One region of the Thermoanaerobacterium aotearoense genome, then DNA from elsewhere that is predicted to be linked to it. Evidence: riboswitches for the same ligand, from Rfam matches in the RefSeq annotation. Region 1 holds a riboswitch; the other holds the start of a gene.

Region 1 (3,332 bases):
GGGGCACATGCAATTTACACAGACGTATGGGCGTCCATGGGAGAAGAGGCAAAACAAAAAGAGAGAGAAATGCTGTTAAGGCCCTTCCAAGTGAATGATGAGCTTATGAAAAAGACAAATAGACCTGACACGATATTTTTGCACTGCCTACCTGCTGTAAAGGGACAGGAAGTAACATACGAAGTGATCGAAGGAAAACAGTCGAGGGTGTGGGACGAGGCTGAGAACAGAAAGCATACCATTAAGGCTGTCATGATAGCGACGATTCTCTAAAAAAGTCAAGGCAAATTGCCTTGACTTTTTCACATACTATTCAAATCGCGAATAAAATGATATAATGTAGAATGTCATTATTTGCATAAGTAGGAGGATACAATGAAAGGGAAAGTAGTAATTGCGCTTGGGGGAAATGCACTGCAAGACAAGGATATGGTGCCTACAGCCGAATCACAATTGAATACAGTTAGAAAGACGGCTGTGTACATTGCAGACATTATAAAAGAAGGGTATTCTGTCATTGTGACACATGGAAATGGGCCACAGGTAGGAAACATCGTGATACAGAATGAGACGGCTTCTAACATAATACCAGCCATGCCTTTTGATGTTTGTGGCGCGGAAAGTCAGGGAATGATAGGATATATGATTCAGCAATGTTTAGGTGAGGTTTTTAAAGAGAAAAACATACAAAAGGATGTTGCCACTATTGTCACACAAGTTGTGGTAGACAAAGATGATGAAGCATTCTTACATCCTACAAAACCAATAGGGCCCTTTTACTCTAAAGAAGAAGCAGAGCTATTGGAAAAGGAAAAAGGGTATCAGATGGTAGAGGACAGCGGAAGAGGATACAGGAGAGTCGTAGCATCGCCAGAGCCTAAAGAGATAGTGGAATTAAACACAATAAAGCTTTTGGAGAGAAACGGTGTTGTGGTCATAACGGCAGGTGGAGGAGGAATACCTGTAGTAAGGGAAAATGGCAGCTTAAAGGGTGTGGCGGCTGTGATAGATAAAGATTTGGCATCTGAAAAATTGGCAGAAGATTTGGATGCGGATATTTTGTTGATATTGACTGCTGTAGAAAAAGTGTACATCAACTACAAAAAGCCTGATGAAAAGCCTCTTGATGTGATTTCAAGCCATGATATAGAGAAGTATTTAAGCGAAGGCCATTTTGCAGAAGGCTCAATGATGCCGAAAGTCAAGGCTGCAATAAGGTTTGCCAGATCGAGAAAGGGAAGGCGGGCTATAATTACGTCTTTAGAAAGGGCTCATGATGCTTTATCAGGAAATACAGGCACTGTTGTAGTTGACGATTAAAAAATACTTGACAAATTGATACATTTGTGACATTATAGTATTTAGAATTGAATAAACCAATGGAGAATGTCTTCAGGGCAGGGTGAAATTCCCGACCGGCGGTAAGCGTAAGCGAGCCCGCGACCCGCAGATGCGGTGGACTTGGTGAGATTCCAAGGCCGACAGTAAAGTCTGGATGGAAGAAGATTTATTTTTGTTTGCTTTCATCCTGAAGATGTTTCTTCGGGATTTTTAAATTTGGAGGTGTCATTTATGGAACACAGCAAGACAAAAGTGATTGTGACTGTAGGGTTGCTTTCCGCAATAGCATTTGTGCTTATGTACTTAGAGTTTCAATTGCCATTATTTCCAAGCTTCTTAAAATTTGATTTTAGCGATATACCGCCTCTTTTAGCGGCATTTGCATTAGGGCCTGTATACGGCATCTTTGTGGAGATAGTAAAAAACGTGATACATCTTCCAGTTAGCCAATCTGCAGGTATAGGAGAAGTGGCAAATTTCGTGGTAGGATCTATTTACGTATTTACTGTTGGCGTAATCTACATGAGGAATAAATCTAAAAAATCGGCGCTATTTGCCATGATTTTAGGGACTATTGTCATGGCTATCGCAGGATCAGTATTGAACTACTATGTATTTTTGCCATTATACCAGAAGATAATGGGTTGGCCGTTAAGCGCCATCGTTGGAATGGGAAAGGCGGTAAATAGCCATATAGTTGATTTAAAGACATTGATAGCGTACGGTATTTTCCCATTTAATATACTGAAGGGTTTTGTAATATCGCTTATAACATTCTTAATTTACAAGAAGTTATCACCAATGTTGAAGATATAGCCGATTAAAATAACGGACAGCGTTCCGTTATTTTTTTGCGCTTTTTTATTGGACCATTAGGCGTTTGTTTTGTGGTATACTTGGTATATAATATTTGTATAAATTTCACGGTGGTGTTTTCAATGAAAATTAATTTTAAGACAAAAAGCTTCAGTGAAACGGAAAAGATAGGGATTAAGTTAGGCAGTTTACTAAAAAGAGGAAGTATCGTGCTTATATCTGGAGATTTAGGTGTAGGTAAGACAGTTTTTACAAAAGGCATTGCCAAAGGTATGGGCATCTACGACTATATCACAAGCCCTACATTTATGATTGTAAATGAACATATAGGTGAAATTCCACTTTATCATTTTGACGTGTACAGGATTGATGATTACAGGGAATTGTACGATATAGGCTATGAGGAGTATTTTTACGGCGACGGTGTTTGTGTCATCGAGTGGCCTGAAAAGATAATGCCTCTCATCCCGGAGGAAAATATATTTGTACATATTTCCATGGGTGATTCTTTCGATGAGAGGATAATAGATATAGAATCACATGGTGTAAAATACGATGAAGTGATTAAGGAGATGAAGTGATGAAAGTACTTGCAATAGACTCATCGTCAAAGACGGCTACTGTCGCTTTAGTTGATGAAAGTGGCTTAATAGGTGAATTTTCTATAAATCATTTGAGACATTCTGTTATATTGATGCCGATGATGGATGAACTTCTAAAAATGGCGGAGGTAAAAAAAGAGGAAATAACGCATATAGCCGTATGTGAAGGGCCAGGGTCTTTTACAGGTTTAAGGATAGGCGCTGCTACTGCGAAAGGGTTGGCTCAATCTCTTGATGTGCCAATTGTTGGCGTTTCTTCATTAGATGCCCTTGCATATAATGTAGGAGAATTTAAAGGCATCATCTGCTCTATGATTGATGCTTTAAGAGGAAACGTATATACGGCTTTTTATAGAGGCGGATATGAGATAAATAGGCTTAAAGATGTGTCGTTAGAAGAAGTAAGTGAAGTAATAAGTACAGCGAAAGGATACAGTGAAGAAGTCTTATTCGTTGGAGATGGCACCATTGCTTATAAAGACACATTAAAAATTGCATTGCCAGATGCCATTTTTGCATCGCCTATTAACAACATATCAAGAGCGTCATCTGTTGGAATGATAGCACTTAAAA
Region 2 (3,332 bases), 660 kb from region 1:
TGTTTCATACATTATATCTGATGTAAATAAATCTTTGCCTATATTTGTAACCGTTAAGCATACTCCATTTACAGCTATGCTATCTCCAATTTTCACGCCATCTAAGGCTTTTTTGCACTCTACTGCCATTTTGGTAATATTTCCTCTTTGAATCATTTTGACCTTTCCAACTTCTTCTATAATTCCTGTAAACATCTTAACACCTACTTTTTTATATAACCTTCTATAAGTATGTCATCGTCAAATTTTTTTATATCTATCTTTTCAACCATTATTGCGTCTTTAATCAAAGCAATGCCATCACCTTCCACAGGCGTCAATGAATTGCTTCCACCTATTATTTTAAGAGCAATATAAAACATAACTTTGTCTACTATTCCTTCTTTTAAAGCAGAATAGTTGAGAGTTCCTCCACCTTCTATGAGAATACTATCTATCCCTTTTTTCCCTAACGTATGGATCAACTTCTTCAGATGGACTTTATTATTTTTTTTTTCGATTGTAACAACATCAACACCTAAATCCTTCAAAGCCTTCACCTTATCATGTGGCATCATATCTGTTGTAGCTATTAATGTCTTAGCAGATTTATCTATGATGACATTTGCATCTAATGGAATCCTGCCATGACTATCCACAATGACTCTTAAAGGGTTTTTATATCCTTGCAATCTAACAGTAAGATGTGGATTATCTTTTATAACTGTATTAATACCTGCCATTATTGCCATAACGCTGCCTCTAACTTTATGGACATGCTCCCTTGATTTTTCATTTGTTATCCACTTAGAATCGCCTGTAAAAGTTGATATCTTTCCATCAATTGTCATAGCAGATTTTAATATCACATAAGGTTCTCTACTTGTAATGTACTTTATAAACACTTCATTCAATTTTTCTGCTTCATCTTTTAACAATCCCGTATAAACATTTAAACCAGCTTCTTTAAGTTTCTTAATTCCTTTTCCTGCTACAAGTTCATTTGGATCCTCCATAGCGATAAAAACATTTTTTATGCCTGATTTTATGACAGCATCCACACAAGGTGGTGTTTTCCCATGATGGCAACACGGTTCCAATGTCACATAAAGCGTAGCTCCACTTACATCTTCTTTAGCGTTTTTTAATGCATTTACTTCCGCATGTGGTCCTCCGTAGTACTCATGATAGCCTTCACCTATTATCCTGCCATCTTTAACAATTACGGCTCCTACTAAAGGATTTGGGTTTGTGTGTCCTACACCAAGTTTAGCAAGCTGCAATGCCCTTTTCATGTATTTCTCCATAAAATCACCTCAAAAAATTAGCCCTGAAGCATGTAATACTTCAGGGCATAATAACAATTGCCATTTCACCTTCTTTCATCCAGACTATACTGTCGGCTCTGGAATCTAACCAGATCTGCCATAAGGCTCGCGGGCTTTACCGCCGGTATGGAATTTCACCAATCCCTGAAGGTTTAATCTTATTCAGTTTTTATAATTATAACATTGATTTTATAAAAATGCTAGTCTATCATCTCTTCAATGGTTCCTCCAGCAGGAATAAATGGCAGAACCATCTCATCTTTGTCTATGATACACTCTAAAACATAAGGCTTGTTGTTTGACAATGCATCACTAAAAGCCTCTGTAAATTCTTCTTTCGTGTAGATTCTTCTTCCGGTTACTCCAAAGGCTTCAGCGACTTTTGAGAAATTGAGATTCGGGTTTAAATCCGTCTGAGAAAATCTTTTATCGTAAAGGAGATTTTGCCATTGTCTAACCATGCCAAGTGTCTGATTGTTGAGGATTATCGTTATAACAGGTATGTTGTACACCGACATCGTTTCAAGAGCATGAATATTCATCCTTATGCTGCCGTCACCTGCAATATTTACCACTCTTTTGTCATCTCGCCCTACTTGTGCACCTATTGATGCAGGAAGTCCGAAGCCCATAGTGCCAAGTCCACCGGATGTGACAAATGTCCTTGGTTCTTTGAATCTATAGTATTGAGCAGTCCACATCTGGTTTTGCCCTACTTCTGTGGCTACTACAAGACTGTCTCCTCCAAGCTCTTGAACCTTTTCTACTATCCACTGTGGCTTCAATTTTCCATCGTCTTTATATTTAAATGACGTCTTGTCTTTTATCGATATAAGCTCATTAATCCATTCTCTATTTTCTCTTTCTTTTATCATTCCATTTAAAAGAGACAGGACTTCTTTGATGTCTCCTACTAACGGCACATCAACATCGATATTTTTGCCGATTTCCGCAGGATCAATATCGATGTGAATGACTTTTGCATTTGGCGCCAGTCCCCCTGCTTTACCGGCGACTCTGTCGCTAAACCTTGCACCTACAGCAATCACTAAGTCTGATTTATAAACGGCTGTATTGGCATATCTGCTTCCATGCATTCCAATAAGCCCTAATGACAACTCATCATCTTCTGGAAAGCATCCAAGGCCCATAAGCGAAGTAGCCACAGGTATCATGTGCTTTTTAGCAAAATCGTACAAATTCTTCGATGCCTCGCTCCATATCACTCCACCACCAGCAAAAATAACTGGCCTTTTGCTTGATGAGATTAACTGGGCTGCCTTCTCTAAATCTGATTCTAATGCTTGATGCTTCTTTACTTCAACGTAAAAATCCTTCCGCTTGACGAAGTTTATATCTGCAGTCTGAATATCCTTCGGTATGTCTACGAGAACAGGGCCTGGTCTTCCATCTTTTGCTATAAAAAAGGCTTCTCTCAAAGTGTCAGCTAATTTATCAGGTGATTTCACAATAAAATTGTGCTTTGTTATGGGCATCGTAATTCCTGCGATATCTACTTCTTGAAAAGAGTCTTTTCCTATGAGGCTTGTAGCAACTTGCCCTGTTATAGCGACTATTGGCACAGAGTCCATGTAGGCATTGGCTATTCCTGTGACTAAATTGGTAGCACCAGGTCCTGATGTGGCAAAACACACGCCAACTTTTCCGGTCACTCTTGCGTATCCATCCGCCATGTGAGCAGCCATCTGTTCATGTGTCGCAAGGATATGCCGCAAGTCAGAATCGTACAAAGCATCGTAAAGAGGTATGACGGCGCCGCCAGGAATGCCAAAAACGACTTCTACTCCTTGTTCTTTTAATACTTCTATGACAACCTGCGAACCTTTTATAAGCACACTATGCGCCTCCTTTCATGAAATTTAAGCTTTGTCAATCGTCTTTTAAAACCGCACCAGTATTTGCAGATGTGACTAATCTGGCATACCTTGCCATGTAACCTGTCTTAATATGAGGCTCAGGCTTTCTAAAGTTTTTCCTTCTTTCTTCCATTTCTTCATGGCTTAT

Evidence for each region. Region 1 has a riboswitch for FMN ahead of GSH73_RS03065 (ECF transporter S component). Riboswitches for the same ligand answer to the same signal wherever they lie in the genome.
Region 2: it holds a riboswitch for FMN, as region 1 does, so the genes downstream of both, ribD (bifunctional diaminohydroxyphosphoribosylaminopyrimidine deaminase/5-amino-6-(5-phosphoribosylamino)uracil reductase RibD) here and GSH73_RS03065 (ECF transporter S component) in region 1, are expected to answer to the same signal.

The regions. Positions count from the first base shown of each region.
Region 1 is NZ_CP047602.1:636,689-640,020, forward strand. It holds gene argF (ornithine carbamoyltransferase) at 1-273, shown strand, start outside; gene arcC (carbamate kinase) at 376-1,320, shown strand; FMN riboswitch at 1,385-1,511, shown strand; gene GSH73_RS03065 (ECF transporter S component) at 1,573-2,157, shown strand; gene tsaE (tRNA (adenosine(37)-N6)-threonylcarbamoyltransferase complex ATPase subunit type 1 TsaE) at 2,280-2,738, shown strand; gene tsaB (tRNA (adenosine(37)-N6)-threonylcarbamoyltransferase complex dimerization subunit type 1 TsaB) at 2,738-3,332, shown strand, end outside.
Region 2 is NZ_CP047602.1:2,647,233-2,650,564, forward strand. It holds gene GSH73_RS13250 (riboflavin synthase) at 1-195, opposite strand, end outside; gene ribD (bifunctional diaminohydroxyphosphoribosylaminopyrimidine deaminase/5-amino-6-(5-phosphoribosylamino)uracil reductase RibD) at 204-1,286, opposite strand; FMN riboswitch at 1,350-1,463, opposite strand; gene ilvB (biosynthetic-type acetolactate synthase large subunit) at 1,508-3,163, opposite strand; gene ilvD (dihydroxy-acid dehydratase) at 3,198-3,332, opposite strand, start outside.